4 regions of the Massilia sp. TWR1-2-2 genome follow, and region 4 is predicted to be linked to each of the others. Evidence: predicted binding sites of a transcription regulator. Region 4 holds the regulator's gene; each other region holds the start of a gene.
What was found. The regulator FNR, encoded in region 4, switches genes on or off when oxygen is low (the NO sensors DNR and NnrR bind a similar motif). The targets are predictions, from matches to a motif close to TTGATNNNNATCAA.
Positions count from the first base shown of each region.

Region 1: the regulator FNR is predicted to act here: its motif matches at 4,880-4,893, upstream of hemN (oxygen-independent coproporphyrinogen III oxidase).
Region 2: the regulator FNR is predicted to act here: its motif matches at 3,342-3,355, upstream of ACP7DD_RS17455 (hemerythrin domain-containing protein).
Region 3: the regulator FNR is predicted to act here: its motif matches at 2,125-2,138, upstream of nirK (copper-containing nitrite reductase).

Region 1 is NZ_JAFCWM010000004.1:123,538-131,080, reverse strand. Features, by position in the region: gene ubiT (ubiquinone anaerobic biosynthesis accessory factor UbiT) at 1-93, shown strand, start outside; gene ACP7DD_RS05565 (adenosylcobalamin-dependent ribonucleoside-diphosphate reductase) at 231-2,696, shown strand; gene ACP7DD_RS05560 (c-type cytochrome) at 2,860-3,168, opposite strand; gene hemN (oxygen-independent coproporphyrinogen III oxidase) at 3,289-4,728, opposite strand; gene ACP7DD_RS05550 (nitric-oxide reductase large subunit) at 5,093-7,369, shown strand; gene ACP7DD_RS05545 (RrF2 family transcriptional regulator) at 7,430-7,543, shown strand, end outside.
Region 2 is NZ_JAFCWM010000018.1:20,095-27,637, forward strand. Features, by position in the region: gene xseA (exodeoxyribonuclease VII large subunit) at 527-1,888, shown strand; gene sodB (superoxide dismutase [Fe]) at 1,985-2,563, shown strand; gene ACP7DD_RS17455 (hemerythrin domain-containing protein) at 2,650-3,243, opposite strand; partial or broken gene ACP7DD_RS17460 (ABC transporter permease) at 3,457-3,833, shown strand; gene ACP7DD_RS17465 (response regulator) at 4,045-4,731, shown strand; gene ACP7DD_RS17470 (hypothetical protein) at 4,762-5,460, opposite strand; gene ACP7DD_RS17475 (MipA/OmpV family protein) at 5,466-6,326, opposite strand; gene ACP7DD_RS17480 (hypothetical protein) at 6,411-6,893, opposite strand; gene ACP7DD_RS17485 (ATP-binding protein) at 7,159-7,543, shown strand, end outside.
Region 3 is NZ_JAFCWM010000004.1:114,026-121,568, reverse strand. Features, by position in the region: gene ACP7DD_RS05530 (Crp/Fnr family transcriptional regulator) at 1-539, opposite strand, end outside; gene nirK (copper-containing nitrite reductase) at 629-2,041, opposite strand; gene ACP7DD_RS05520 (hypothetical protein) at 2,293-2,835, shown strand; gene ACP7DD_RS05515 (transporter) at 2,832-3,224, shown strand; partial or broken gene ACP7DD_RS05510 (TlpA family protein disulfide reductase) at 3,224-3,400, shown strand; gene ACP7DD_RS05505 (TlpA family protein disulfide reductase) at 3,432-3,704, shown strand; gene ACP7DD_RS05500 (cation transporter) at 3,844-4,095, shown strand; gene hmgA (homogentisate 1,2-dioxygenase) at 4,469-5,761, opposite strand; gene ACP7DD_RS05490 (dihydrofolate reductase family protein) at 5,915-6,574, shown strand; gene ACP7DD_RS05485 (hypothetical protein) at 6,704-7,006, opposite strand; gene ACP7DD_RS05480 (hypothetical protein) at 7,115-7,312, opposite strand; gene ACP7DD_RS05475 (hypothetical protein) at 7,312-7,543, opposite strand, start outside.
Region 4 is NZ_JAFCWM010000001.1:252,865-260,407, reverse strand. Features, by position in the region: gene ACP7DD_RS01385 (S8 family serine peptidase) at 290-2,110, shown strand; gene ACP7DD_RS01380 (DUF805 domain-containing protein) at 2,328-2,939, opposite strand; gene ACP7DD_RS01375 (hypothetical protein) at 3,173-3,343, shown strand; gene ACP7DD_RS01370 (hypothetical protein) at 3,345-3,794, shown strand; gene fnr (fumarate/nitrate reduction transcriptional regulator Fnr) at 3,938-4,714, shown strand; gene ACP7DD_RS01360 (hypothetical protein) at 4,724-4,972, opposite strand; gene ACP7DD_RS01355 (FixH family protein) at 4,969-5,517, opposite strand; gene ccoG (cytochrome c oxidase accessory protein CcoG) at 5,532-6,953, opposite strand; gene ccoP (cytochrome-c oxidase, cbb3-type subunit III) at 6,950-7,543, opposite strand, start outside.

The DNA of each region.
Region 1 (7,543 bases), on a different contig from region 4:
GCGATCGATGCCTTCGACCTTGGCGCGTTCGACCTGTTCCTGCAGCGCCTGACGCCGTTTCAGCGGCCACCTGGGCCGGGGCGTACTCGCTAGGCCATCGGCGCCACGCCTGACGGTTCGCGTTTCGTGCCTGAATCCTTAGCCTGCTTCAAGGACTTTCGTCGGCGCTTCGCCGATAGTGGATGCGCTGGCGCCGTCGTGGCGGCCAGCACACTATACTCAGGACAAGAATGAACGCGAGCGAAAAAATGTTTGGCCGGTCCCTTCCGGCGCAGGAAGTGTCGATCGACGTGTTGTGCGAGAAGTACGCCAAAGGCAGCGAAAACACCATCGCCGCGGTGCAGGAGCGCGTGGCCCACGCGCTGGCGCAGTACGAAAGCGCGGAGCTGCGCGAAGCGATGGCCGCGCGGTTCCTGTGGGCGCAGCAGCAAGGCTTCATTCCGGCCGGCCGCATCAACTCGGCGGCCGGCATGGGCATGAAGGCGACCTTGATGAACTGCTTCGTGCAGCCGGTGGGCGACTCTGTCACCGGCTGGCACGACGGCCTGCCCGGCATCTACACCGCCGTCGCCGAAGCGGCCGAGACGATGCGCCGCGGCGGCGGCGTCGGCTACGACTTCAGCGCCATCCGCCCGTGCGGCAGCAAGGTCAAGGGCACCCATTCGCGCGCATCCGGGCCGGTGTCGTACATGGAAGTGTTCGACGCTTCCTGCAAGACGGTCGAATCGGCCGGCGCGCGCCGCGGCGCCCAGATGGGCGTACTGCGCATCGACCATCCGGATATCGAACGTTTCATCACGGCCAAGCATGACGGCGCCTTCACCAACTTCAACCTGTCGATCGCGGTGACCGACGCCTTCATGCAGGCGCTGGAAGACCAGCAGCCGTTCGACCTGGTGCACGCGGCCGAGCCGTCCGACGACCAGATCGCCGCCGGCGCCAGCCAGCGCGCCGACGGCAAGTGGGTGTTCCACACGCTCGACGCCGGCCTGCTGTGGCAGGCGGTGATGCAGTCGACCTACGACCATGCCGAACCGGGTGTGCTGTTCATCGACCGCATCAACGCCGAAAACAACCTGTACTACGCCGAGCAGCTGTGCGCCACCAATCCCTGCGGCGAGCAGCCGTTGCCGCCGTACGGCTGCTGCGACCTGGGCTCGATCGACCTGACCCGTTTTGTCGACGCGCCATTCACGGCGCAGGCGGCGATCGACTTCGCGCGCCTGCGCGAGGTGGCCGCGGTCGGCGTGCGCATGCTCGACCTGGCGCTCGACGCCACCGAGTGGCCGCTGCCGCAGCAGGCCGAAGAAGGTCGCACCAAGCGGCGCGTGGGCCTGGGCTTCCTCGGTCTCGGCAGCGCCCTGGTGATGCTCGGCGTCGCCTACGACAGCGATGCCGGCCGCGCGCTCGCCGCACGCATCGCCGAGGACCTGCGCGACGCCGCCTATAACGCCTCGATCGACCTGGCGATTGAAAAAGGCCCGTTCCCGCGCTTCGACGCCGAGGCCTACCTGGCCGGCCAGTTCATTGGGCGCCTGCCGCCGACGCTGCGCGCGCGCATCGCTCAACATGGCATCCGCAATTCGCACCTGCTGTCGATCGCGCCGACCGGTTCGATCACGCTGGCGTTCGCCGACAACGCGTCGAACGGCATCGAGCCGGCTTTCTCGTGGGTCTACTACCGCAAGAAGCGAATGGCCGATGGCGGCACCCGCAGCTACGAGGTGGCGGACCACGCGTGGCGGCTGTACCGCCACCTCGGCCACGACGTCAGCAACGACGCCGCCCTGCCCGCGCAATTCGTCACCGCCTTGCAGATGGCGGCGCGCGACCACCTGGGCATGATGCAGGCGGTGCAGCCGTTCATCGACACGGCGATTTCGAAAACCGTCAACGTGCCGGCCGATTATCCGTACGCCGACTTCAAGGACCTGTACCGCGATGCCTGGCGCGCTGGCCTGAAGGGATTGGCGACGTATCGGCCCAACGCCGGCCTGGCCAGCGTGCTCAGTGTGGCGCCGGCGCCGTCGTCGGCGGTCCTGCCCGATGAAGATCCGCTGCGCCGGCGCTTCGACAGCCGGCCATCGGGCGAACTCGAATCGGTCACCTGCAAGGTGCGCTACACAACACAGGAGGGGCCGAAGGCGGCGTATCTGACGGTCAGCTTCATCCGCGCCGAAGGACGGCTGGACGGCCTGCCGGTGGTGATCGAGCGGCCGTTCGAGTTCTTCATGCCGGCCAACCAGCGCAGCGACGGCCAGCAGTGGATCACCTCGACGATGCGGCTGCTGTCGCTGGCGGCGCGCGCCGGCAGTTCGGTGGCGCGGGCGCTGGCGGACATGCGCGAAGTGGTGTGGGAGAAGGGGCCGGTTCGCTGCGGCAGTTTCACGCGCGCCGATGGCAGCGAGGTGCCGATGTATCACGACTCGGAGGTCGCGGCGATTGCCTTCATGCTGCAGCGGGTGCTGATCCGGCGCGGGTTCCTGGACCAGAACGGCGACCAGGTGCCGACCGTGGAACTGGCGCGCCAGCTGGCCGGCGGCGCGGCCGACACGTCGTACCGCGCGGTCCAGAGCGCGCCGGCGCAGCGCACGCACGCGGGACGCAAGTGTCCGGACTGCGGCGCGCACGCGCTGCACAAGGTCGATGGCTGCAGCCATTGCAGCGAATGCCACTACATCGGTAGCTGCGGCTAACGCGCGCGCAGGCGGGGCTGTTGCAGAACCACAGCTCGAAAAACCGTCGTGCCCGCCATTGGCGGACCCGACTTCCCGCGTGCGCGGGAACGACGGTCTTTAGGTTTGCTGTATTCGTCGCGGCGCGGACATGCTTCATTACCCACACCTGCAAGACCGACGGCTACTTTTGTGCGAGCACCCACTTGGCCAGCGTTTGGGCTTCGGCCGCGCTTACCGGATTAGGCGGCATCGCCATGGCGCCCCACGTACCCGTACTGCCTTTTGAAATGCTGGCGACGAGCTTGGTCTCGGCGTCCTTCTGCCCCTTGTACTTGGCCGCCACTTCCTTGAAGGCGGGACCGAGCACCTTGGTGTCCATCGCATGGCAACCCATGCAGTTCTTGGTTTTTGCCAGGTCGGCGTTTGCCTGGGCAGGTGCGCCCAGAGCGAGGGCCGCGCACGCGAGCGCAGCGGAAATCAAGTTCTTCATGTACATCTCCGGGAAAGCCGCGGATGCGGCAAAACCATTGTAGAGCGCCGCACCCACGACTGGCCAGCGGGCATGCGAAGCGGCGGGCCATTGCTTGAACTGGTTTAAGAATCGCGCAGTTCAGATGGTTTTCGAGTAGCGCATGCGCTGCAGCGCAATGTCGTTGGACGTGCCGAAGTATTTGTCGAACACCATGCACAGGTTGCGCACCAGCAGGCGCCCGGCCGGCGTCACGGTCAACCCGGCGTCGCTGATGTCAAGCAGCCCATCGCCTTCGAATTCGCGCAGGCGCCGCAGTTCGGCGGCGAAGTAGACGCCGAATTCGATGCCGTGCGCGCGCTCGACCGACCGCACGCTCAGCGCGAAATCGCACATCAGGCGGCCGATGACGTCGCGCCGGATCACGTCGTCGCGCGTGAGCTCGATGCCGCGCGCCACCGGCAGGTGGCCTTCGTCGAGCGCGGCGTAATAGCGCTCGAGCGACTTCTCGTTCTGGCAGTACGAATCGCCGACGGCGCTGATGGCCGACACGCCGCACGACACCATGTCGGTGTCGGCATGCGTCGAGTAGCCCTGGAAGTTGCGGTGCAGCTGGCCGCTGCGCTGCGCCACCGCCAGCTCGTCGTCCGGCTTGGCGAAATGGTCCATGCCGATGTAAATGTAGCCGGCGGCGGTCAGGCGCTCGATGCACAGGCCGAGCATGGCCAGCTTGTCGGAGTCGCTCGGCAGGTCGGCGTCGACGATCAGGCGCTGCGACTTGAACAGCTGCGGCATGTGGGCGTAGTTGTAGATCGAGATCCGGTCGGGACTGGCCAGCACCACCTTGGCCAGCGTCTCGCCGATCGTTTTCAGGCTCTGCTTAGGCAGGCCGTAAATCAGGTCGATGCTGATCGAACCAAAGCCCGCCTCGCGCGCGGCGCCGATGGCGTCGAGCGTGAGCGCGTCGGGCTGGATGCGGTTGACCGCCTTCTGCACTTCGGGGTCGAAGTCCTGCACGCCGAGACTGAGGCGGTTGAAGCCCTGGCGCCGCAGCGAGAGGATGCGCTCGCGGTCGACCGTGCGCGGGTCGATCTCGATCGAGTATTCGCCGCTGTCGCCGTCAGCGAATTCGAAGCAGCTGGCCAGGTGCGCCATCAGCGACGCCATCTGCTCGTCCGACAGGTAGGTCGGCGTGCCGCCGCCCAGGTGCAGTTGCTCGACGCGCTGCTCGCGGCCGAGCAAGGCGGCCTGCATGCTGATCTCGCGCTTGAGGTACTCGAGGTAGATGGCGGCCTTGTCGTGCTCTTTGGTGATGATCTTGTTGCAGGCGCAGTAGTAGCACAGCGACTCGCAAAACGGAATGTGCAGGTACAGCGACAGCGGCAGGCGCGGCGCCGCTTCGCCTAGCTGGCCGACGACGGCGGCATAGTCGGCGTGGCCGTAGCCGGCGCGGAAGCGATCGGCCGTCGGATACGAGGTATAGCGCGGCCCTTGCTGGCTCATCTTGGCGATCAGGGCCGCGTCGAAGTGGACCGCCGGCGATGCCGGATTCGCCTGGATCGGCGCGTCGGTGTGGATCATGATTGTTCTCCCGTGTGTCATTTCAGCGGCGCGATGGCAAGCCAACGGCGAGCCGCAACGGCACCCATGGTAGTGACGCCAACTCGGGGCGACAAGGCGAAATGTGCGCGTGGGAGCTTTATTTGCATGCAACAGTTCTTCTTGCGCAAACTTGATCTACATCATGGGCGGCGGCGCCTCGTTCCCACTACCATCGGCTTTCCTGGCGTTATCAACGTGCGATTTCCCGCCGCCGAGCCGTCCTGCGAAATTCTTAATCTGGATTAGTTTTGACCACACAGCGGGTTTGCACCATCCAAAACATGCAAATAAAATGCATCTTAGTCCTCATCCCTTTACACCTACAACATCAATAAGGAATCGTATGCACGCCACGCGCAAACTATGGACCTGGCTAGCGGTCATCTGCGTATTTTCGTTCGCCGCCCTCCTCTGGGTCGGCCGCGAAATCTACCTCGAAGCGCCGCCCATCCCAATCCAGGTAAGCAGTACCGAAGGCACGGTACTTTACACGAAAGAGAACGTCCAGTATGGCCAGCAGGCATGGCTGGCGGCCGGCGGCCAGCAGCTCGGCACCGTCTGGGGCCACGGCAGTTACCTGGCGCCCGACTGGTCGGCCGACTGGCTGCACCGCGAGGCGTTGGCGCTGCAGGAGCTGGTCTCGCAGCGCGATCATGAGCGCAAGTATGCCGAACTTGAAATCGGCGACAAGGCGCGCGTCGACGTCACGGTCAAGAACGAACTGCGCGCCAATACCTATGACGCCGCCACCGGCACCTTGACGCTGTCGACGATCCGCGCCGAAGCCGTGCGCCGCACCGCCGCCCACTTCAACGATTTGTTCGGCGACGCCGCCTCGCTCGACGCGCTGCGCGAGCAGTACGCGATGACGCCGAACTCGCTGCCGAAAGCGTCGGACCGCGAGTCCCTCACCGCGTTCTTCTTCTGGACCTCATGGGCCGCCTCGACCGACCGTCCGGGCCAGAGCAACCTGTCGTACACCAGCAACTGGCCGCACGAGCCACTGGTTGGCAATACGCCGACCGCCGGCGCAGGCATGTGGTCGATCGCCAGCGTCATCCTGATGATCGCCGCGATCGCCGGCATGATCTTCTTCCATTCGATGCACAAGGAAGAAGGCGACCCGACGCCATCGAAGAACGACCCGCTGTTCGACCTGAAGCCGACGCCGTCGATGAAGGCGACGCGCAAGTACTTCTTCGTCGTCGCCGGCCTGATCCTGGCCCAGGTAGGCATGGGCATCATCACCGCCCACTACTCGGTCGAAGGAAACAGCTTCTTCGGCTTCCCGCTCGCCGATATCTTGCCGTACACGGTCAGCCGCACCATCCACACCCAGTTCGCGGTGCTGTGGATCGCCACCGCCTGGCTGGCCACCGGCCTGTATATCGCGCCGGCCATCTCGGGCCATGAACCGAAGTACCAGGCGCTCGGCGTCAACGTGCTGTTCTACGCGCTGCTGTTCATCGTGGTCGGTTCAACCGCTTTCGGCTGGATCGGCACCCTGCAAAAGCAGGGCGTCGACTTCGCCTTCTGGATCGGCAACCAGGGCCTGGAATTTACCAGCATGGGCCGCATCTGGCAGATCCTGCTGTTCGTCGGTCTGCTGTTCTGGGTCACGCTGCTCGGACGCGGGCTGTGGCCGGCGCTGAAAAAGCCGTCGGAGAGCCGCGGCCTGATCGCCATGGTGTTCCTCGCCGCGGTCTGCATCGGCGGCTTCTACGCCACTTCGCTGGCCTGGGGCCGCACCACCCACTATTCGATGGTCGAGTACTGGCGCTGGTGGCTGGTGCACCTGTGGGTCGAAGGCTTCTTCGAAGTGTTCGCCACCGCCGTCATCGCCCTGCTGTTCACGCGCCTGGGCCTGATCCGCGCCGCGTCGGCCAACAGCGCCATCGTGCTCGAGACGATCGTGTTCCTGTTCGGCGGCATCCTCGGCACATTGCACCACCTGTATTTCACCGGCACCCCGACGTCGGTGATCGCGATCGGCTCGATGTTCTCGGCGCTCGAAGTGGTGCCACTGTCGATCATCGGCATCGAAGCGTACCGCAACTACCAGCGCTCGCAGGCCGCGCCGTGGGTACAAGCCTACAAGTGGCCGATCCTGTGCTTCATCGCGGTCGGCTTCTGGAACACCGTCGGCGCGGGCCTGCTGGGCTTCACGATCAACACACCGATCGCGCTGTACTACATGCAGGGCATGAACATGACGGCGGCGCACGGTCACGCAGCGCTGTTCGGTGTGTACGGCATGCTCGGCATCGGCCTGCTGCTGTTCTGCCTGCGCGGCCTGTCCGACCGCCTGGCCTGGTCCGACAAGGCCCTTCGCCCGATGTTCTGGCTGCTTAACCTCGGCCTGGCGATGATGGTATTCATGTCGCTGGTCCCTGCCGGCATCTACCAGGCCTGGGCCAGCGTCACGCGCGGCGTCTGGTACGCCCGTTCGCCGGAAGTTGTCCACTCGAGCTTCATGGAGACGATGGTGTGGCTGCGCGTACCGGGCGACATCGTGTTCTCGATCGGCGTCATGTTCCTCATCGTGTTCATGTGGCGCCTGGTGTACCAGAACCGCCCCGCGCGCAAGCTGGCCGCCGCAGCGCTGGCCGCGGTGAAGTAAAAGCTGGCCGGCGCCCATTGCGGGCGCCGGCCTTTTTCATCCGGAACGGGAAACATCGCCATGCGCCTGACCGACTACACCGACTATGCCTTGCGCCTGCTGATGCACCTGGGCGTCAACCCTGGCAAGATCATCACCGTGCGCGAGATCGCCGACATCCATCGCATCTCGTAC
Region 2 (7,543 bases), on a different contig from region 4:
CTGCACACCTTTTGTGGATAAGATTGTGCGCAAGACCTTTTACTCTCATCCAGCCCCTTGATTTGACTAAGTATTTTGGCTTTGCGCAAAATCAAGGCATGCTGGTCAAATGCAGGGTAAAACGCCTTCCGCGCAATTGTGTCATGCTGTTTTGTTCACCGATTCGCGCATGCGACCCGCTTCTGCACATCTTTTGTGGATAAGATTGTGCGCAAGAGCGTTGACACCAGCCCAGGTCGTTGATTCCATTCACAAATTTCTTAGTGCGTAAATATTTAGCACCTAAAGCATCACCGCGCGTCGCGTTGTTTCGCACAGAAACTGTGGATAACTTTGTGATTAAGTATGAAGACTTTCGTCAAAGTCCTTGATCCATAAGGCTTTTTCTGTTTTGAGAGAAATTAAGGCACAGCGATTTCTCCTTTAAAATCAGTCACTTGTGAAAAATACTTGTAAGACCCGGCAATGTATGACATAAGCATGGCCGCCCTGACATTTTGTGGATAGATCACCCGAGCCGAGCCCTATGCAGACCAGTTTCGACCCTGATTCCAGCTACGCCGCCCCGCCGGTGCTGACCGTCACCGCCCTCAACCAGCAGGTCGCGCGCTTGCTCGAGCGCACATTCCCGCTGACCTGGATCGGCGGCGAGATCTCCAATTTCACCCGCGCCAGTTCCGGCCACTGGTATTTCACGCTCAAGGACGACGCCGCCCAGGTGCGCGCGGTGATGTTCCGCGGCCGCGCCCAGGTCGCCGGCTTCATGCCGCGCGAAGGCGACAAGGTCGAGGTGCGCGCGCTCGTCACGCTGTACGGCGCCCGCGGCGACTACCAGATCAACGTCGAGTCGATCCGCCGCGCCGGCGTCGGCGCCCTGTTCGAAGCGTTCCTGCGGCTGAAGGAGAAGCTCGGCGCGCAAGGCTTGTTCGACGAGGACCGCAAGCGCGCCCTGCCGCTGTTCACCCGCAGCATCGGCATCGTCACCAGCCCGCAGGCGGCGGCGCTGCGCGACATCCTGATCGCGCTGAAGCGGCGCGCGCCGCACATTCGCATCGTGCTGTATCCGAGCCCGGTGCAAGGGCTCGGCTCGGCCGACAAGATTGCCGAGGCGATCAACAATGCGTCGCGCCGCGCCGAGGTCGACGTGCTGCTGGTGTGCCGCGGCGGCGGCTCGATCGAAGACCTGTGGAGTTTCAACGAGGAAGTAGTGGCGCGCGCCATTTCCGCTTGCAGCATGCCGGTCATTGCCGGCGTCGGCCACGAGACCGATTTCACCATCGCCGACTTCAGCGCCGACGTGCGGGCGGCCACGCCGACCGCCGCCGCCGAGCTGGCCGCCACCGCGCGCGCCGACTGGATGGCGTCATTGTCGGCCGACTGCACCGACCTGCGGCGCGCGATGCGGCGCACCCTGTCGGAGGCGAACCTGAACCTGGACAATTACGCGCGCCGCCTGATCAGCCCGTCGGCGCGGATCGGCCACCAGCGCCTGCAGGTGGTGGCGCTGTCGACGGCACTGACGCACGCTGTGCGCGCCCCGCTGAACCGCAACAGCTTCACGCTGGCCCAGCTGCGCGCGCGCTGGTCGCGCCATCGTCCCGACGTGCGTGGCTGGTGCGCCGAGATCGCCTCGCAGCAACGCCACTTCGCCGCCAGCCTGGCCAGCCAGATGCGGGCGCGGCGCAACGCGCTGGCGGCGCTGTCGGCCCAGCTTGAACTGCTCAACCCGCAACGCACGCTCGAGCGCGGCTACGCCATTGTCAGCGACAGCCGCGGCCACGTGCTGCACTCGCCGGCGGCGATCCGGGTCAACGAACGGCTGCTCGTGCGGCTGGCCGACGGCAGCGCGGAAGTTGGTGTTGCCAGTGTGCAGGGGCTACTGGAGTAGCGCGCCAGAAGCAAAAATGCAACGAACCCGCATCCGAATTACAATAAGAGTTGTTTCAACGATCAACGCTCTTCCCAATCAATAAAAGGACACTTCATGGAACATACCCTGCCACCCCTGCCGTACGCAATGGACGCCCTGGCTCCGCACATCTCGAAAGAGACGCTGGAGTACCACTACGGCAAGCACCACGCTACCTATGTGACCAACCTGAACAACCTGATCAAGGGCACCGAGTTCGAGAACTTGTCCCTCGAAGAAATCGTCAAGAAATCGTCCGGCGGCATCTTCAACAACGCCGCCCAGGTGTGGAACCACACCTTCTACTGGAACGGCATGAAGCCGGCCGGCGGCGGCGCGCCAAGCGGCAAGGTCGCTGACGCAATCAACGCCAAGTGGGGCTCGTTCGACAAGTTCAAGGAAGAATTCACCAAGTCGTGCCTGGGCAACTTCGGTTCCGGCTGGACCTGGCTGGTGCAAAAAGCCGATGGCGGCGTCGACATCGTCAACACCTCGAACGCCGGCACCCCTTTGACCACCAGCGACAAAGCGCTGCTGACCTGCGATGTCTGGGAACACGCCTACTACATCGACTACCGCAACGCCCGCGCCAAATACGTCGAGTCGTTCTGGGGCCTGGTCAACTGGGACGCGGTCAACGCCAACGCCGCCTAAGCAAAGCGTCGGACCAACAGAGTTCGACATGGCATCAAAAAAGGCCCCGTTTTGGGGCCTTTTTTCGTCTCGACCTTCTGACTGCCTCAAGCTTCCGATGCGAGGCCGATCGGCGCCGGCGTGATGTTGACAATCAGCGAGAACAATCGGTCGAAGCCGTCCTTGTAGGCGGTGCCGGCCAGCGGATCCCAGTTGGCGGCGAACCAGCCATCGACGTCGAGCCAGTCCTGCGCCGTCAGGAAGCGGTCGGCCGCCGGCAGCACGATATCCTCTTCGAGCCGCATGTGCGCCTGGCTGTAGGCGCAATACTCCTCCACCGCGCGGGCGAACGGCGCGAACCCCGCTTCGCGGTCGAGTTCGTATCGAGTCAGCTGGTGTTCGAGCTCACGCACCATCGCTTCGCCGGCGACGTGCTGCGCGCTCAGCTGCGCGATCTCTTCGTCAACGGTGCCGGTGCGCTGCTGCAGCAGCGCGAACAATTGCTCTTCTTTCGGGTGATGCAGCTTTTCGGGATAGTCGACGATATACAACAGCATCGCGCGAAACACCTTGCACGCGGGCGCCTTGCCGCCATCGGCGGTGGCGCGGACGAAATGACGCATCGCCTGCAGCACCGCCCACAGGCGGTCGTGTTCTTCATGGATGACGCGGGTGCCTGCATGGGTCGCTAAAGGGCGCATTGCTCAATTCCCGTAGATTGGGGGACAGATGCCGGACAGCACCCTGTCGGTATCGACATTACCAACGCCGATGCTAGGCGACGGGGCGCAATAAATCCATGATGTAAGTCAAGACGGGCACATCCAATATTCGCGCGTAAAAGATCCAGTTGGGTAGATTTTTTGTGAAATAACGATGTGGCGGTCGTACAAATGGCAATTTTCGGTGTTTGTCCACGGCTCGCGCTGAACACCTGCGCCGGCTTTCGCGCGGTGAGTCGCTGCGCATGACCGGCCGCAACTACGGCCTTGGCGGACTGCGGCTGATGGTGCAAATCCTGATTTCCGGCCGCGTTGCCGGCGACCCTGTCGGGGCTGAAGATAGGCTGGGCGTTCGCTTGGCGCACCTTGATCGCGGCCGAGCTGGTGTTCGGCACCACCTCCGGCGCGGGCGGGCTCGGCTGGTGCATCTTCCAGAGCCGCAACGAGCCTACACCGACAAGGTGTTTGCCGGCCTGGCCGCCGTCATCGTCATCGGGCTGCTGGTCGAGAACATCGTGTTCCAGTCGGTCGAGCGGCTGACCGTGTGCCGCTGGGCAATGCAACGCTAGCGTCATATGCCGGCGCGCGATAACGATATGTGAAATCAATCTTGGCCGCTTGCGCGCCGATGCTCCAGCACCAATTCGGGGTCAGACCTAGGTCTGACCCCGAATTGGTGGGGTGGCAAGTGTCGTGAAAGTGTGGCGAGATGTCAGCTTGTGTCGCGGAAAGGGATTTTGGGCATTGGCTCTACTACAATGGCTGCCGAGGAGAGTTGCCATGTTTCGAGTAATGCTAGTGGAAGACGATGCCAGGCTTGCCGAGCTGGTGATGGAGTATTTGAGCGGCTACGAGTTCGAGGTCGAACTCGTCACGCGCGGCGACCAGGCGCTGGCGCGCTTCGCCGACATCGCGCCGGACCTGGTCGTGCTCGACCTGATGCTGCCAGGCCTCGACGGCATGGTGGTGTGCCGCCAGCTGCGCGCCGTCAGCGAGGTGCCGATCCTGATCCTGACCGCGCGCGAAGATTCGTACGATGAAGTGTCGGGACTGGAGCAAGGCGCCGACGATTTCCTCAACAAGCCGGTGCAGCCGCGCGTGCTGCTGGCACGCCTGCGCGCACTGATGCGCCGCGCCAGCGCTCGCCCCACCACCGATGGCCAGCCGCTGGTGTTCGGCGCGCTGACGATTACGCCCAGCGAACGCAGCGTCAGCTGGCGCGGCGAACAGTGTGTGCTCAGCAATACGGAGTACAAGTTGCTGCTGGTGCTGGCCAGCTCGGCCGGCCAGGTGCTGTCGCGCGACGCGTTGCTCAAAAAGATGCGGGGCATCGAATTCGACGGCCTCGACCGCAGCATCGACAACAGCATTTCCAAACTGCGGCGCCGCTTCGACGACGCCGCCTCGGAAAAAATCAAGACCGTGTGGGGCGAAGGCTACCTGTTCTCGCCGTCGTCCTGGGCTTGACCGAACTTACTCCGAACTTGCTTTTTTAATTCACTCGAAGACAGGCGCGATCCCCAGCGGCGCTTCTTGCGTCACCACCTGGCCGCGCGCCGGCGCGTCGCCGAACCTGTACAGCACCGTCTTGAAGCCGTCGTCGGCGTCGTCGGCGAAGATGGCGCCGTCGACCACCGGCAAGGCCTGCGCGGAGTCGCCATTGCGCACGCGCACTACCGGCGCGGCGCCCTTGCGGGCAAAGCCGAAGCGCACCCCGGCGCAGCTCAGGCTGCGCGCCGATGCATCGGCATAGCGCGCGAATTGAAGCGCCTGGTTGCAGGCGGCGCGCAGCTCGGCCGCCTCATACACGCCATCGGGCCGCACCAGCACCGTTACCCGCGGGCGCAGCACGTACTGGCCGATCGGCCGGTTCAGCACCAGCGCGGCGTTCTCGTCGTAAGCGGCCTTCAGCAGCGGAAACACGGTGCGGCCGGTGGCGTCCAGCGGCAGGTTCAGCTGCGTCGATTTGCCCTGCAGCGACAGGCGCAAGCCGTCGATGGGGGCGCCTTTTTCGCGCGGCATGACCTGGAAGTGGCTCTGGATCAGATGCTTGGGCTTGCCGTATTTTTCGAACACCACCATCGCCCGGTATGCGTCACGATAACTCGCCCAGCCGCCGTCCTGCGCCTGGGCAGCGGCAACGCCGGCGGCCAGCAGCAGGGCAATCAGAGCAGGGAAAAGTCGGAACCGGGACATGTGCTTTAAAACCTGTAGGCAAGTGCGGTCGAAACCGTCACGTTGGCGGGCCGCTGTACCAGCGGGCTGTCCTTGGCGCTGCCGACCAGGCGCGACGCCTGCAGGCCGGACGTGACGATCCACGATGGCGCCAGCGCCCAGTTCCAGCGCGCGCCGACGTGCACATCCTTGATGCCGCCGGCAGCCTGGTAGGCGGCATAGCCGCTGCGCTGTGCTGCGGCCGCCGCGACGCCGAAAAAGGCGTCGTTGTGCGCGCGGTTGGCGACGGTCAGGCCGGCGCTGACGGAGACGGCGTGGTGCAGCGCCGGCTCGGCGGCGATGCGCTGCACCGCGACACTCCAGGTCGCGCCCTTTTTGTCATTGCCAGAACCGTACAGCACGCTGTTGGTCAAGCGAAGGCGCGGCGTCAGGTACAGGTTGAAAAACGCGCCCGCTTGCAATCGCGCGCCGATCGGGTCCATGCCGTCGAGTTGCTTCGCCTTCGCGCTGCGAGCGACCACCAGCGGTGGCTGGGCGACGATGCCGGGGAAGCTCACGCTGTCGACCCCGCCGATGCCGCTCGCGCTGCCGGACGCGCTGCGGCGCAACTGCAGCGCCAGCAGCGGGCCGTATTCGACCGACGGTGCGGCGGACAGGTGCATGCCGGCGCTCATGCCGGAGATGAAGATGCCGTTACTCGATGCCAGCTGCAGCACCGGCAGCGCGTTGATCCGCTGCTCGCGCGCGCCGTCGTAGCGCGGCGCCGATACGGCACCGAGCCCGAGGTACAGGTCGCGGCTGCCGTCGGGCATCCGGTTCACTGCGGGCGTCTGGGCGGCCGCGCTACCACATGCGGCCGCCAGCGTGATGGCGAGAAGCTTTTTCATTTTGTCTGTATCGAGAGTTTGCCTGTGCGCATTTTACGGTGCGACACGGCGCGCCCCCAAAATTTGCCTGTTCGTGCGCCGCTATCAGGCCCGTGGCGGCACGTCGATCGGTTCGACCAGGTGGCCGCTGCCCAGGCCCAGGTCGGCCTTGTGGCGATTGGCGTCGATCGTGTTGAACAGTGCGCGCGACGATTCGTCGTTGCAGAAGGCACGCGGGCCGGCGATCGAATCGGCCGCCGAGCAGAATATCTGCTGCGGCGTGGCGCCGTACAGCGTGCGGGCGTAGCCGTTGTCGCCGCAGTTGCCGGCGCGGTCCCAGTACACCATGCGCTTGTCGACCATGAAAAGGCGATTGCGCTGCTCGGCGCAAGGGGCCGCCTGCGCGTGGGCGACGAATTCGGCCGTCACCGGCGCCGCGCCGTTCGGTTCGCCGACGGCGACACCCTGCCCGGCCTGCCTTTCGCCGAGCGCGAGGTCGCCGCCGCCGGCGCCGCAGCTGGTCAGCAAAGCCGCGCCGGCGAGCAACGCGGCGCGAAATATGTATTGGGTGTACTGAGCCGGTGACATGGACAAAGCTCCTGATCCAGGTCCGGCGCGCATGCAGCGACCGAACTACACTGTCGAATAAAAAGAGCCCGCTCGATCCTTGCGAACCAGGCGGGCAAACGGAAAACCTGATGTGGACGCAGCTTACCGGGTCGCGGCCGCCCAATCCCCCCCGATTTGTCCGCCATTTGTCATCCATTTGTAATGCCCTGACGCGGGCGCGGCTCTTATACAATACTGCCAGGGAAAAAACTATGTCGTGCACCACAAGGCTGGCGGGGACGCCGTGAATCGCCTGTTTTTCCGATTCTTCGTGCTGGTGATGTTGTCGATCACGGTGGCGACCTTTGTCGTCTACTTCGCCATGAGCCGGCTGTTCGGCGACCCGCTCGACGACATCGCGCGGCGCCAGGCGGCCGCGCAGATCTTCCTGCTCGAACAATACGTCGACCAGGCGCCGGCCGACGAATGGCTGGCGCGGCTGAACAAGGTGCGCGAAGTGTCGCGCGTAAACATCGAACTGATGCCACTGGCCGGCGCCCGCGCGCAGCTGCCGGCGCGACGCCTGGCGGCGCTCGAGCGCGGCGACGTGGTGCTCGACCCGGCCAACAAGGCATTCTTCCGGCGCGTCGACCTCAAGGGCGACCGCTACATCGGCAGCGCCGACGAGG
Region 3 (7,543 bases), on a different contig from region 4:
TTCTTGCTCACAGTGAGCGTAACCTGCGAGCCGTCGCCCTCCGGTTCGTCCTTGAGCAGGTAGCCGACAATGCGCTGGCTGCCCGAGCGCAGCGAATACGATTCGACGTCCTTGATCAGGCCATGCAGGCGGCGGCTCATGCCGGCCAGCATACGGCGCGCGAACGCCGGGTTGTGTTCCAGCTCGGCGAACACGGCTACACTACCGATGTGGAGCAGCATGCTGTCGGCCACCGCGGTGGCGCCGACGATATACGGCTTCTCCATGAACATCAGCGCTTCGCCGAAGCTGAAGCCAGGGCCGATGATCTCGACGATCTTCTCGTCGCCCTGCACCGACAGGAAGCCGAGCTTGACCTGGCCGTAGATGACGACGTGAAAACCGCGGCACGGATCGCCACGCCGGAAAATCGGCGCGCCGCGCGGCAGATATAGCTCCTGCGTCCCTGCAGCCAGCGTGGTCAGCTCTTGCGCCGAAAAGTCGGCGAACAGCGGCAGGCGCTTGAGAAACTCGCGGCGGTCGATCTTGGTCGTCAGCATGGCGGCCCTTTTCAATATTCAGAATAACAACGCAAAACAACAACGACAAAAGACCCGCAAGCTGCGGGTCTTGTCATCAAACCTGCCGATCAATGACCCGAGTCGGCGTCCGGCTTGCTGGCGGTGCGGAACACGTCAGGATTGTCCTTGCCGACGACGTGGAGGAAACCGGCCAGGCCTTTTTCCATCCGCGACAGCGCATGGTCGACCAGGATATAGCGACCCGGCACCTCGACCTTGAACTCGACCATTGTCGCGCCGCCTGGCGGCACCAGCGTCGTCTGCACGTTCCTCGCCGGCGGCGACGTCAGGTCGGCCTGCGAATAGACGCGGTCGAACACTTCGCCGATGACGTGGAAGCTGGACGTCAGGTTAGGTCCGCCGACGCCGAAGAAGATGCGCACGGTTTCGCCTACTTTCGCTTCCATCCGGTGCGTCTTGGTCAGGGCGTCGTGAGTGCCGTTGAACATCAGGTGCTCGGGCTGCTCGTTGAGCAGTTTTTCGAGCGAGAACTCGGCTTCGCCGGGAGTGCCGTGGCGCTGCGCGGTGTAGATCTCGCCTTGCATCACGTAGAACTCGCGGTCCACCTTGGCCAGGCCGCCTTCGGGCTCCACCAGGATCATGCCGTACATGCCGTTCGAGATGTGCTGGGCCACCATCGGTGTGGCGCAGTGGTACACATACAGGCCCGGGTTGAGCGCCTTGAAGGTGAAGCTCTTGGTGCTGCCGGGCGCCGCCTGGGTGACCGCGGCGCCGCCGCCGGGACCTGTCACCGCATGGAAGTCGACCGAGTGGATCATGTGGCTGTCCTTGGCGTTGGCCATGTTCACTTCGACCGTGTCGCCGACGCGCACGCGCAGGAAGGGACCCGGCACCTTGTTGTTGAAGGTCCAGTAGCGGTAGGTGGTGCCGTCGGCGAGCTGGCCGGCGATCTCGGTCGTCTCGAGGTTGACGGTCAGCTTTTTAGGTCCGCGCGCGCCGACCGGCGTGCCGACCGCATACGGGCTTTGCGAAACGTCCGCACCCTTGGCGACCGGCGCGGCCACCGCGCCGCCGACGATGATCTTGCCGATCATGCCGGCCGCGACGTGGCCCGGCAGCGTGCAGATATATGTGAACACGCCCTTCTTGTCGGCCTTGAAGACGATCGAGGTGCTCGCGCCCTTGGCGTTGATCTGGTTCGACTTGGCGTTAAAGTCAGGCACGCTGACGTCGTGGGTGGCGCCGTCGCCGTTGACCAGATTGATCTGCACGATGGCGCTTTCGGCCACGTTCAGCGTTGGGTTGGCGGTGCCTTTGCTGGCGCCGCTCTCGCTGATGAACACCAGCTTGCCGTCGGCGATATCGGTGCGCAGCGTGAAGGTGACGTCGGGGCGGTACTGGACGGCGGAACCGGCTGCCGGGGCGCCATGCGCAGCGCCATGCTGCGCCATCGCGGGCGCCAATGCGGCCGTGCCCATGACCAAAGCCATCAAGGCTTGCGAAATAATTGTTCTTTTCATTTTCTTCTCACCTGGTTATGTCAGATGCGACGTGCATCCGTTGACAATGAACAAATCATACATTTTAGATGCATCTTAAAAAATTGATACACATCAAATATTTAGCAAGCCGCAGGACTAATTCATTCATTTAGGAAAACTTGACGTAGATCATGTGGAAAATATGCATCACAAAAGTATGATTTTTTCTGCCACGACAAATCATCAGTAACGCCAGCCCACGCGGGCTTTCCAGCACAGGTAAAAAAATAATGAAAACCACGCTCACCGTTCTGGCGGCCGCCATCGCCGTCCTCTCTTCCTCGCTCGCGCAAGCCAGCTGTGGCGCTTCGTTTTGCGCCGTCAACAGCAACTGGACGGCCGAAAGCGCGCTGGCCGAATCGGCCAATGCCTTCGACGTGCGCTACGAGCAGATGAATCAGGACCAGCCGATGTTCGGCTCGCGCAAGGTGTACCCGGGCGAAGTGCCGTCCCACCACGACGAGGTGAGCACGCGCAACCGCAATGTGATGGCCAGCTACAGCCACAACTTCGGCAACCGCTTCGGCGTCACCGTCAGCGCCGCGGCGGTGCAGCGCGATCACCTGCACATTCATAATCACCACGGCGAGAAAATCACCGACACGTGGAAGTTCACCAAGTTGAACGACGTGCGCGTCATCGGCCGCTACCGGTTGCTCAGCGTGGAAAACCCGCTGAAGCCGGCCAGCGCCGGCGTCACGTTCGGCGTCAAGCTACCGACCGGGAAGTTCGACATCGCCAACGCCAAGGACGCCATGGCACCACCGACCTGATCGCGGGCGGCTACTATCACCAGAAGCTGACCGAGATCGGCCTATCCTGGTTCGCCCAGGCGCAGTACCAGCATGCGCTCAACACGCGCGACAACTACCGGCCCGGCGCGCAGCTCGGGCTCGACCTCGGCGTACGCAAGGGATTGGGCGGCGGCTTTGGCGTACTCGGACAACTTAATTATGTTCACAAGAGCGCCGACAGCGGCAGCGAAGCGGAGCCGGCAAGCAGCGGCGGGCGCTTCCTGTACGCCAGCCCTGGCCTGAGCTACACGCTGCCGTCGTCGATGCAGCTGTACGCTTTCTACCAGGTGCCGCTGCGCCGCCAGGTAACGGGAGTGCAGCTCACCGCCAACCGCGCGCTGGTGATCGGCCTGTCCGGCCAGATGTGATGGGAACCCTTGCTGGCATGGGCGGCCGTCCGCTGGCGCGCGTGGCCGCGGCGCTGCTTGCCGTCGCCGCCTGCATGCCGGCGGCGGCGATGGACCTGACCGACCTGCAGGGCCAGGCGCACGCGCTGGAGACCTATCGCGGCAGGTGGCTGGTGCTCAATGTCTGGGCCACCTGGTGCGCGCCGTGCATCAAGGAGATGCCCGAGCTTGAAGCGCTATCGCGCGCGCGCGGACGTGGCGGTAATCGGGCTGGCCGCCGATGGCGACAACGTCTCGCGCCTGCGCCAATTTGCCAAGGCGCTGCGCGTGACCTATCCGATCGTCGCCGGCAACGACGCGCTGATGAAGGAGTTCAAGGTACAGGCCTATCCCACCACGCTGCTGTTCAACCCCGACGGCAAGCTGGTGATGACGCGCCTGGGACAGGTGACGCGCGCCGAACTGGAAGCGCAGTTACCGGCGGCCAGCGCGCGGAATTGATCTGGTTTAGGTTTTCGAAAAGACGAGGGCAAGAACGGCCGGATGTGATGGACCGCATCGCAATTTCTGCCTATGCTGAAATTGGAAACCGGGTCAGACCCGGTTACAAGCTGAATACACCACAACAGGAAAAAATTACATGGAAACGACAACAATGACCATCCCGGCCATGCAGAACGAAGCGATCGCCATCGCGGTAGCCAAGGCGATCGAATCGGTGGAGGGCGTCGACAGCGTCCACATCACGCTGGCGCATTCGCGCGCCCGCGTCGCCTTCAATGAAGTGCTGGCGGCGCCGCGCGACTTGCGCGCGGCGGTGGAGACGGCCGGCTTTGTCGTCGCCGACGACGCACCGGGGCGCAAATCGTGCTGCGGCGGCTGCGGCGGCTAAGCGCTACGCCGCCACGCCGGCCAATCGGCTGGCGCCGGCAGCACCGTGCCGCGGCATTCCCAAAGCCGATGCGCGCGCTGCCTGGCTTCTCGCACCAGCCGCACAGGACGATTCGCCGGCGGCGGCAGCCAGCGGCCGCGCTGCCGGCCCCAGCGCGCCGCATTGCGCGGCCAGGGAAAGGTCGACGATTTAGTCGGCGATGGCCACGCCACCGCGATACGCTTCATCGCTGCCGGCGCGGCGAAATACCGCGAACGGCAGGTTTCTGGATCGGGAAGTCGGTGCCCACAAAGTAGGCCGAGCCGAGCCAGCTTTGCTGGTCGGGCGCGCGCGTCTCGTTCAGTACTGAATCAGGTTTTTCCTTGTATGCGTATTAGCGGCGCGACGGGTCGAAGTTCTTTTCGAGCCCGCGCCAGCATTCGGCGTAGTTCTCTTGCAGCTGCGCCGATTCGAGCGCGTGGCGGGTCGGACGGATGACGGTCGGTGTCTCGAACATGAAGGCCATCGTGTCGCTGACGCGGTCCGGGCGGCTGGTGTCGGCGGCGCTGGCCTTGTCGAAGGTGGCGGCGTCCGGCCCGTGCCCGCTCATGCAGTTGTGCAGCGAAGCGCCGCCCGGCACGAAGCCTTCGGCCTTGGCGTCGTAGGCGCCGTGGATCAGGCCCATGAACTCGCTGGCGAAATTGCGGTGGAACCAGGGCGGACGGAAGGTGTTCTCGGCGGCGAGCCAGCGCGGCGGGAAGATCACGAAGTCGATCGTGTCGACGCCCGGCGTGTCGCTCGGCGCCTGCAGTACCAGGAAGATCGACGGATCGGGATGGTCGTAGCTGATCGATCCGATCGTGTTAAAGCGGCGCAGGTCGTACTTATAGGGCGCGTAGTTGCCGTGCCAGGCGACGACGTCGAGCGGTGAATGGGCGATGTCGGCGCGCCATAGCCCGCCCTGGAATTTGGCCACCAGTTCGAGGTCGCCTTCGAGGTCTTCGTAGCAGGCCACCGGCGTCTGGAAATCGCGCGGATTGGCCAGGCCGTTCGAGCCGATGACGCCGAGGTCGGGCAGGCGCAACAGCGCGCCGTAGTTTTCGCACACGTAGCCGCGCGCGCTGTCGCCTTCGAGCCGGACCTGGAAGCGCACGCCGCGCGGGATCACGGCGATTTCCTGCGGTTCGATGCGCAGAATGCCAAGTTCGGTCGCCAGCACCAGCGCGCCCGACTGCGGCACGATCAGCAGTTCGCCGTCCGCATTGTAGAAGTAGCGCTCCATCGAGCGGTTGGCCGCGTACACGTGGATACCGCAGCCGCTGCCCGCTTCCGGGCTGCCGTTGCCGCCCATCGTCACCAGGCCGGCGACGAAGTCGGTAGGCTCGGTGGGCATCGGCAGCGGATCCCAGCGCAGCTGGTTCGGCGACGGCGCCGGCCCGTCGAAGCGGCTGACCAGGCGGGCGCCATCGATCGGCGTGAAGTGGCCGTGCATGGCGGCCGGGCGGATGCGGTACAGCCACGAGCGGCGATTGCTGTGGCGCGGCGCGGTGAACGCGGTGCCCGACAGCTGCTCGGCGTACAAGCCGTACGGCGCGCGCTGCGGCGAATTGCGCCCTTCCGGCAGCGCGCCGGCCAGCGCTTCAGTGGCGAATTCGTTACCGAATCCGGTCTGGTAGTCCAGCGACATGATGGTTCTCCTGAGTTCACTGTCGTCAATGATAAATTACTTTCGCGTCAGCCGGGCATCGGAAGCGACGAAAGGCAGAGTCGCCCTCTGCCGTGCCGGGGTATCGGCATATACTGTTGGCACGCCAGTGAGGCGTCTGCATGGAGTCAAACGATGACACGAGTTCGCGTTGAAGGTTTCACCATCTCGCTGGACGGATACGCCGCAGGTCCGGATCAGGACCTCCAGAATCCACTCGGCGTCGGCGGTACGGAGCTGCACCAGTGGCTACGCCCGACGCGCACGTTTCAGGGAAAAGTGTTTGGCCAGGAAGGCGGCACCACCGGGGTCGACGATGTTTTCGCCGCTCGCGGCTTTCAGAACGCCGGCGCCTGGATCCTGGGAAGGAACATGTTCTCGCCGGACCGCGGCGACTGGCCGGACAAGAACTGGAAAGGCTGGTGGGGCGACAATCCGCCGTATCAAGTCCCTGCGTTCATCCTGACCCACTATGCGCGCCCTTCCATCGAGATGGAGGGCGGCACGACATTCCACTTCATCACGGGAGGCATTCGCGAGGCGCTCGACCGCGCACGCGAAGCGGCCGGCGGCAAGGACATACGGATCGGCGGCGGGGCCGACACCATTCGGCAGTATCTGCGCGAAGGCCTGATCGATGAACTGCATATTGCCATCTCACCGGTGTTGCTCGGGCGCGGCGAGCCGCTGTTCGAAGGGCTCGATTTGCGCGCGCTTGGCTACGAATGCGTGGAATCGGTAGTGTCGGAGAAGGCGACGCACATCATACTGCGGCGAAACACGTCATCTTCGTAGCCACCGAACGCAACACCGTCGTCTCCGCCATTGGCGGAGCCGACTTCCCGCGCAGGCGGGGTTTCCGACGGTATCAGCGGCCGTCGCGGCGCTTCGCGGCGAGCGAACCGGCGATCAGCATTGCCAGGATCAACGCAATCGTCGACGGTTGCGGCACCGATGCCGTGATCGAGAACTGGTTTGATCCTTGCCGGTGCCGCCTCCGTGATAATGGCTCGGCAAGTAGATCCGTTTGAGCTCGAGATCCTGGCCGATGTCCACCATCGGCAGGCCGGGAGGTGCAACGACCAGATAGCCGACGGGCGCATTGCCGGGCGCGATCTTGGCAAGCCGGATAGCTACCTCGGCATCAGCGAGCCAATCGCGGTACTGCGAAGCCGAGTGTGCCTTTTGGCAGTGCCCGACGATCGCCGCACCGTCGAGCCCCCCCAAGGGTCTCGAGAAAAGTCGCCTGGCCCACAAGCGCCAGCGCTTCTTCGTCGCCTTCGCGCGCGCGCCGTATGAATATATCGTTTTTCATGATGCGTTCAGAACGGCTGGCTAAAAGGACTGGACCGCGACGGCGATGACAAACACAAGCACTATCGCGCCGGCGATGTACAAGAAATACCTGGCTGCGGTGGCCAGCAGGATATACGCGCGGTCGGCCTCCTTGCCGGGATTGCCGCGGCGGCGCTCGCGTCCCTTCACCAGCGCGTACGCAATGAAGGCAAAGCCGAAAATGAGCAGGTACTTCATCAGCTGCGCGCCAGCCACGCGGCGATGGCGATGACGATGGCGATCACGCTGACGGCGCCAGTGGCGATCGCCTGGTACAGCGCGCGCTTGCGCAGCATGTCGATGCGTGCGATCAGTTGGGCATTCTGCTGTGCCAGCGTCGTGATGACTTCGGATGCGGCCAGCATTTGCGAATGCAGGTCGGCCAGCGCTGTCTCGGCGTGCTCCAGCCGGGCAACCATCGGGTCGGGC
Region 4 (7,543 bases):
CGTACCGTATCCAATTGACAAGGTCGACACTTGTGTTGGGCCGCCGGCCTGCAACTCGTCGGAGGTAGCAACGTCAATCCGTGACGATCCGATAACTCCCCATCTAATCAAATAGATATCGAACAATGTTGGCCCGCGCCGACATGTGTCCGTTCGGGTTATCAAGCCGATATTGTCGATCTCATCATGGCAGTTTTGACGGCTTGCGGCTGGCAGTCTCGGCCATTACCATCGCCGCAAGTTTCAATCCGCCCGCAACCTTCTTGCCCTCCTCACCTGGAAATCACGCATGCCGAAAACCCGCCTCACCCCACGTTCCGTCACCTCGTCGATGCATCTGCTGGCAGCGGCCATCGGCGCCGCTGCCACCGTCCTGGTCGCAGTCACGCCGGCCGCCGCCGCCGATTTCAGCGATGGCGTCCACCAGTACGCCCGCGGCCGCATCTTGTTCGAGGCGCGTGCCGGCCTGTCCGGCGACGAGCTGGAAAAAATCCTCAAGACCCATGGCGGCGGCAAGCGACGCAAGATGGGCCAGAGCAACCTGAACATCGTCGAGCTGCCCGCCGGCGCGTCGGAAGCGGCCCTCGTCGAGCGGCTGCGCCGCCATCCCGCCTTCAAATACGTCGAACTCGATCGCCGCGTCAAAAGCACGCTGGCCGTCAACGATCCGTATGCCGGCAGCGAATGGCACCTCGGCAAGATCGGCGCCACCACCGCGTGGGACACCACCCAGGGCGCCGGCGTCACCATCGCGATACTCGATTCCGGCGTCGACGGCAGCCACCCGGACCTGGTGCCTAACCTGGTGCCCGGCTACAACACGCACGGCAACAACACCGACACCGCCGACGTCTGCGGCCACGGCACCGCCGTCGCCGGCTCGGCCGCGGCGCGCACCAACAACGGCGCCGGGGTCGCCGGGGTTGCCGGGCTGGCGAAGATCATGCCGATCCGCGTCGCCTACAAGGACGCCGGCGGCGGTTGCTATGCCTATACCAGCACGATCGCCGCCGGAATCACCTGGGCTGCCGACAACGGCGCCCGCATCGCCAACGTCAGCTTCGGTCCGCTGGCCGGCAGCGCCACCATCCAGAGCGCCGCGCAGTACATGAAAAACAAGGGCGGCCTGGTATTCGTTTCCGCGGGCAACAACGGCGTCGATGAAAACATCGTGCCGTCCAACACCTTGATCGCCGTCTCGGCCACCGATTCGGCCGACGCCAAGGCCAGCTGGTCGAGCTACGGCGCCTTCGTATCGCTGGCCGCACCGGGCGCCGGCATCTGGACCACGTCGCAAGGCGGCGCCTACAACGGCTGGAACGGCACCTCGTTCGCCAGCCCGGTCGCCGCCGGCGTCGCCGCGCTGATGATGGCCGCCGCGCCATCGCTCGACGGCGCCGCGATCGAGCAGGCGCTGTTTGCCTCCGCCGTGCCGCTCGGTGCGGCAGGGCGCGATCCGCTGTTCGGCTATGGCCGCGTCGACGCCGCCGCCGGCGTGCGCGCCGTGCTGGCCAAGGTCGTCGTCGCCGACACCCAGGCGCCGACCACGGCAATCACCTCGCCGGCGGCCAGTTCCAGCGTCAGCGGCAGCGTCACGGTCGCTGTCGACGCCGCCGACAATGTCGGCGTCGACCGGGTCGAACTGAAGGCTAACGGCACCGTCGTCGGTTCCGACATCGCCAGCCCGTTCAGCTTTGCGTGGAATTCGGCGGGCGTGCCGAACGGCATGAACACGCTGGTCGCCACGGCCTACGACAAGGCCGGCAATGCCACCGCGTCGAACCCGGTGTCGGTCAGCGTCGCCAACGCGGTGCCGCCGCCCGCCGCCGACACCACGGCGCCGACCGTGAAAATCGACAATCCGGTTTCGGGCACCGTCAGCGGCGCCGTCATCATCAGCGTCAGCGCCAACGATAACAGCGGCACGGCAGGAATGATTCAGTCGATTTACATCGACAATGCACTCGTCAGCAATGGCAACGGCGGCTCGCTCGCCTACACCTGGCAGACGCGCCGCTGGATGACCGGCTCGCACGCCATCAAGGTCGTGGCGAAAGACGCGGCCGGCAACTGGGCCAGCTCGACGGTGCAGGTCGTGGTCGTGCGCTGATCGCAGTGCAACATGTAACGGGGCGACGGCAGTAATGGCCGTCGCTCCTTCTTTCATGCTGCGCGCTTGAACGTGCTTAATTTTTAGGCAGGCCGATAATTAGGTCACTCGTACTGGTACAAGCGCGTTTTATGTGGTCATCTTACCCACAGAATCTGTGGACAGAATTCTATAAAGATAATGTTGACTAGGAAGCCACTTCTGTTCGGGCGTGCGCTCAGGCGAAGTCCCTGAACGTCGCGCCCGTCAGCCCAACGATGATACCGAGCGCAAATGCGCCTGCCGGTGCGCCCACTGCGGCGATGACGGTCGCGCGCGAATTGGGAACGGGCGCTGGGCCAAAGCGGTTGGCGCCCGCCGAGCCCCGCGCGAAGGTCGCATACAGCCCAAGCGCAACGTTGTCGAACGGCACGATCGCCGCAAGCGAGCACCCGCCCGAGCGGTCCAGGTCGTTCAGGCGGCGTATCATCAGCACGAACGTCGCGGGGATGAACGCCAGATAGGAGGTCAAAATCACCGTCATCGCCACCATCGGTGAAAAAGCCGCGACACTGGCGGTGGCTACGCACAAGACCGCCATTGTCAGCACGCAGCAATAGGTGAAGTAACGCAGGCGGCCGATCCTGCCGTTCACCGTCAGCAAACTGGGCTGGTAGCGGTCGGCACCGGCCGGGTTCGCCATGGCATCGCCAAAAGTAGTTTCCAAGATGTCTCCCTGCATGAGCGGCCGTTTCTGGCTGCAGCGCCTTTGCTGCGGCGCGGTCGGGGCCGGCCAGGAACCCGGGTCGATAGTGACGATTTGCATGGAGCTCATCTTGGCGTAGAGCAAGAGAGTCTCCTCTGCTGTCGAGCAGTTCTGCTCACTGTTCAAACATTTCCTTGATCTACATCAAATTCTGCATTGATCCCGGGCCACTTTGCCTGCTGCGCCGGTGTCTACAGCAGGTAGTGGTTCGGTAACGTCTCAGCTGTCGAGGAGGAATGATGGATAACGCACACGCATCGCCAATTGGCGCAATGAATATCATGGACGACTCTGGTCACCGGCAAATGAATTGGAACATGGCCAATTCCAGGGAAATCGCCGCCGCACAGAAGACTTTCGACCGCCTGGTCAAGCAGGGATACGCCGCGTTCGGCGCCATCAGCCGCACCGACGCCAAGCGGGCGATCACGGCCTTCGATCCGACCATGGAAGAAGTGGTCATGGTGCCGCGTATCGTCGGCGGCTAAGTTGCCAGTGCTGGATCGGGCAAGCTGGCTTTTCGCGCGCTGCACCGCGTGGTGGCAGGCAGCACGGCGCACGCGCGAAAAGCTGCGGCAAGAGGCGTTGCAACGGGCCCATGCCGAGCAACGGGCGCTGTCGCTCCTGCTCGGCCTGCTCAACGCCGAGCAGCGCCGCGAATTCCAGGCCCACGGCTACTTTCACGTCATCGGCGGCAGCACCGGCGACCGCTACCGCATCCGGCTCGACTCGGCCGTCAACATCGACGTCCTCGGCGAACACGGCATCATCCGCTATCACCTGTGCGCGCGGCCCACCGGCAGCCTGCCGATGTACGACGTGATGGCGGGCCAGTTATTGCATCTGCAAGACAGCAGCGCCGAGATCGGTTTCCTGTCGCAGGCGAACCGGCATGTCACGCTGTCATTTGCCGCGATGGGACGCTGGCAGGAGCGCTGACGCGGCGCTGCCCTGTGGTTTGCGCGGCTTGGCGCGACAGATTCACGTCTCCGCCAGCGCATTGACGCGGCTGCGGCGAATTCGTCCATACGCAGGCGTATAATGAACGTGGATGTCCGCGCCGCGGACATGCCGCAACTTGAATGCCGCCAATGCTTGCTTCTTCGTCACCAACCGCTCTGCCGCAGCTGAACATCACTGCCCTCAAGGCAAGTTGCGCCAACTGCAGCATGCACCAGCTGTGCCTGCCGATGGGCCTTGACGCGGCGGAAATCGTCCGCCTCGACGAAGTGATCGGCCTGCGCCGCCGCATCGCCCGCGACGAGCGCCTGTATCAGATGGACCAGCCATTCCGCAGCCTGTACGCGATCCGCTTCGGCCACTTCAAGACTTACCAGGTCAATGCCGCCGGCGACGAGCAGATTACCGGCTTCCAGATGGCCGGCGAACTGCTTGGCATGGACGCCATCAGCGGCGAACGCCACCACTGCGACGCCGTCGCCCTCGAAGACAGCGAGGTCTGCGAGATTCCGTTCGACGGCCTCGAGCACCTGTTCGCGCACGTGCCGACCTTGCTGCGCCATTTCCACCGCATCATGAGCACCGAAATCACGCGCGAGCAAAACGTCATGCTGCTGCTCGGTAACATGCAGGCTGAGCAGCGCTTCGCCGTTTTCCTCACCAACCTGTCGGCCCGCTACGCCGCGCGCGGTTATTCGGCCACCGCGTTCCAGTTGCGCATGTCGCGCGAAGACATCGGCAACTACCTCGGCCTGACCATCGAGAGCATCAGCCGGCTGCTGTCGCGCTTCAAGAAGCAGGGCCTGCTCAAGGTCGACAAGCGCGAAGTGACGCTGCTGCAGCCGGCGCTGCTCAAGGCAATGGCCGCCGGCACCGAGCGCTGCAGCCCGATGGCGTAAAGCCCACGATTAAAACGGCGCCCGCTGGTCGGGCGGCGTGACCACCAGATACATCGTCAGCAAACTCGACAGGGCACACACGCTCCACAACGCAAAAAAGCCGACGCTGTAGACCGCCGTCGGCGTAATGCCTGACGCCGCCAGGTACGCCAGGTCGGCCGGATCGAACACCGAGAACACGCAGCCTTCCGCCAGCGCCGCCGCCAGGAACGAAGGCCACAATACCGTCATCGCCAGCCGCCGCATGCTGCCCCTCACGGCGCCGGCGCCGTCGGTGCGTCGGCGTGGATCGCCAGCGCGCTCTCGCGCGGCCAGCTCCAGCTGCGCGCCACCCGCCATTCGCGCCGCGCGCCCTCCACCACCACCTGCCAGTGGGTCGCTTCGAGCTTTGCCACCGGCACCGCGAAGCGGCCGTCGCTGCCGGGCCGCGCCAGCAGCTGCAGGTCCTTGCCAGGCTGGGTCGGGTGCGCCAGGTAGATGTGCAGCGGCGCCTGCAGCGGCGCGCCGCCACTGGTCACCGCGCCGCTCAGCACCCCCGCGCCGGCGTCGTAGCTTGCCTCGAACGCGATCGCCAGCGCCGTCGCCGCGCGGTCGCGCCGCAAATCCTGGTTGATCGCCTTGCCCTGCTTGTAGTAGTCGTCGACCACCATCGCGTCGGGCCGCGACAGCGCCAGCGAGCCGGCCACGCCGCCGCCGACGAGCACGAACACAGGGCCGATCATCAGCAACCACGGCCAGCGGTGGCTGTACCACGGACGGACCGGCGCTGCGGCCGGGGATGCGACAGTCGATGCGATTGGCATGGAGATTTCCTTGATCATGGTTTCGGAACGATGAAGACCGCTTTTTCGGTCACCTTCAGCGCCGGGTCGTCGAGCGCCGTGAGCACGAACTCGATCTGGTTCGATCCGGTCGCGGCGGCGCTCCTCGGCACCCTCACCCGCACCGGCACGGCGCGCGCGCTGGCCCCTTCGAGTCGCGCCAGCTCGGGCGAAGCCAGGCTGATCGACGCCAGCCCCGACACCGACACGCGGAACGTATGCGCCTTCTCGGCCGTGTTCATCACCTGCAGCCGGTAGACGTTTTCGATGATGCCGTCCTCGACTTCGCGCCCCATGGCGCCGCGGTCGCGGATGACGTCGAGCTTGAGCGGCGTGCGCAGCGCCAGCGCGGCGCCGACGGCGAACACGATCGCCCCCAGCAGCGCGCAGTAAACCAGGATGCGCGGGCGCACCAGCTGGCGCCGCACCCGCGCCATGCTCCAGCCGTTGGCCATCGCATTGCCGGTCGAATAGCGGATCAGTCCTGGCGGCTTGTCCACTTTGGCCATCACCGTATTGCACGCGTCGATGCAGGCGGCGCAGCCGATGCACTCGTACTGCAGGCCGTCGCGGATGTCGATGCCGGTCGGGCACACCTGCACGCACAGGCTGCAGTCGATGCAGTCGCCCGCTTTCGGCAGCGCCAGCGTGGCGAAGCTTTTTTCCGGCGCCGCCTTGGCCTGCGCGCCGCGCGGCTCGCCGCGCGCCACGTCATACGTGACGATCAGCGTGTCCTGGTCGAACATCGCGCTCTGGAAGCGCGCATACGGGCACATGTACTTGCACACCTGCTCGCGCAGCCAGCCGGCGTTGCCGTAGGTTGCCAGCGCATAGAACAGCACCCAGAACGTCTCCCACGACGACAACTGCAGATTCCACAACTGGTTCGCCAGGCGCTCCACCGGCACGAAGTAGCCGACAAAGCTCAGGCCCGTCAACAGCGCCACCGCCAGCCAGGCCGAATGCTTGGCGACCTTGCGCGCGGCCTTGCCGACGCTCCAGGGCTGGCGGTCGAGCCGGATGCGGGCGCTGCGCGCACCTTCGATGCGCCGCTCGATCCACATGAAAATCTCGGTGTACACCGTCTGCGGGCAGGCGAACCCGCACCACACCCGTCCTGCCACCGCCGTCACCAGGAACAGCGCAAAGGCGCAGATGATCAGCAACGCGGCCAGGTAGATGAAGTCCTGCGGCCACAGCACCACGCCAAAAATATAGAACTTGCGCTCACCGAGGTCGAACAGCACCGCCTGGCGGCCGTTCCAGTTCAGCCACGGCAGGCCGTAGAACACGAGCTGGGTAAGCCACACGCAGGCCCAGCGCAGCGTCGCATACGGCCCCTTCGCCTCGCGCGGATAGATTTCCTCGCGTTTGGCGTACATCTTGATGATTGCCTCGCGCGGCGCTGCCTCGTTCATTTTTTCGGCACCGCCGCCGGTTGATTCGACAGGCCCCACACGTACGCTGCCAGCAGGTGCACCTTCGGCTCGCCGAGGAAGGCGTCGAACGCGGGCATCGTATTGCTGCGGCCCTTGTTGACCGTCTCGATGATGGTGTCGGCGTTACCGCCGTACAGCCACACCTTGTCGGTCAGGTTCGGCGCGCCCAGCGCCTGGTTGCCGCCGCCGTCGGCGCCGTGGCAGGCGACACAGGCGGCAAACTTCTGCTTGCCGAAGGCGACCTTGATCGGATCGGTGGTCAGGTTCGACAGGCTGCGCACGTAATGGGCGACGTTCTCGACGTCCTTGTCCGACCCCACCGCAGCGCCCATCGGCGGCATCATGCCGCTGCGCCCGTGCATGATGGTCGTCTTGATCATCGCCGCGTCGCCGCCGTACAGCCAGTCGCCGTCGGTCAGGTTCGGAAAGCCCTTGTTGCCGCGCGCGTCAGAGCCGTGGCACTGGGCGCAGTAGGTCAGGAACAGCCGCTCGCCGATCGCCTGCGCCTGCGGGTCCGCCGCCACCGTCTTCAGATCGAGCTTGGCGTAGCGCTCGAACAGCGGGCCGTA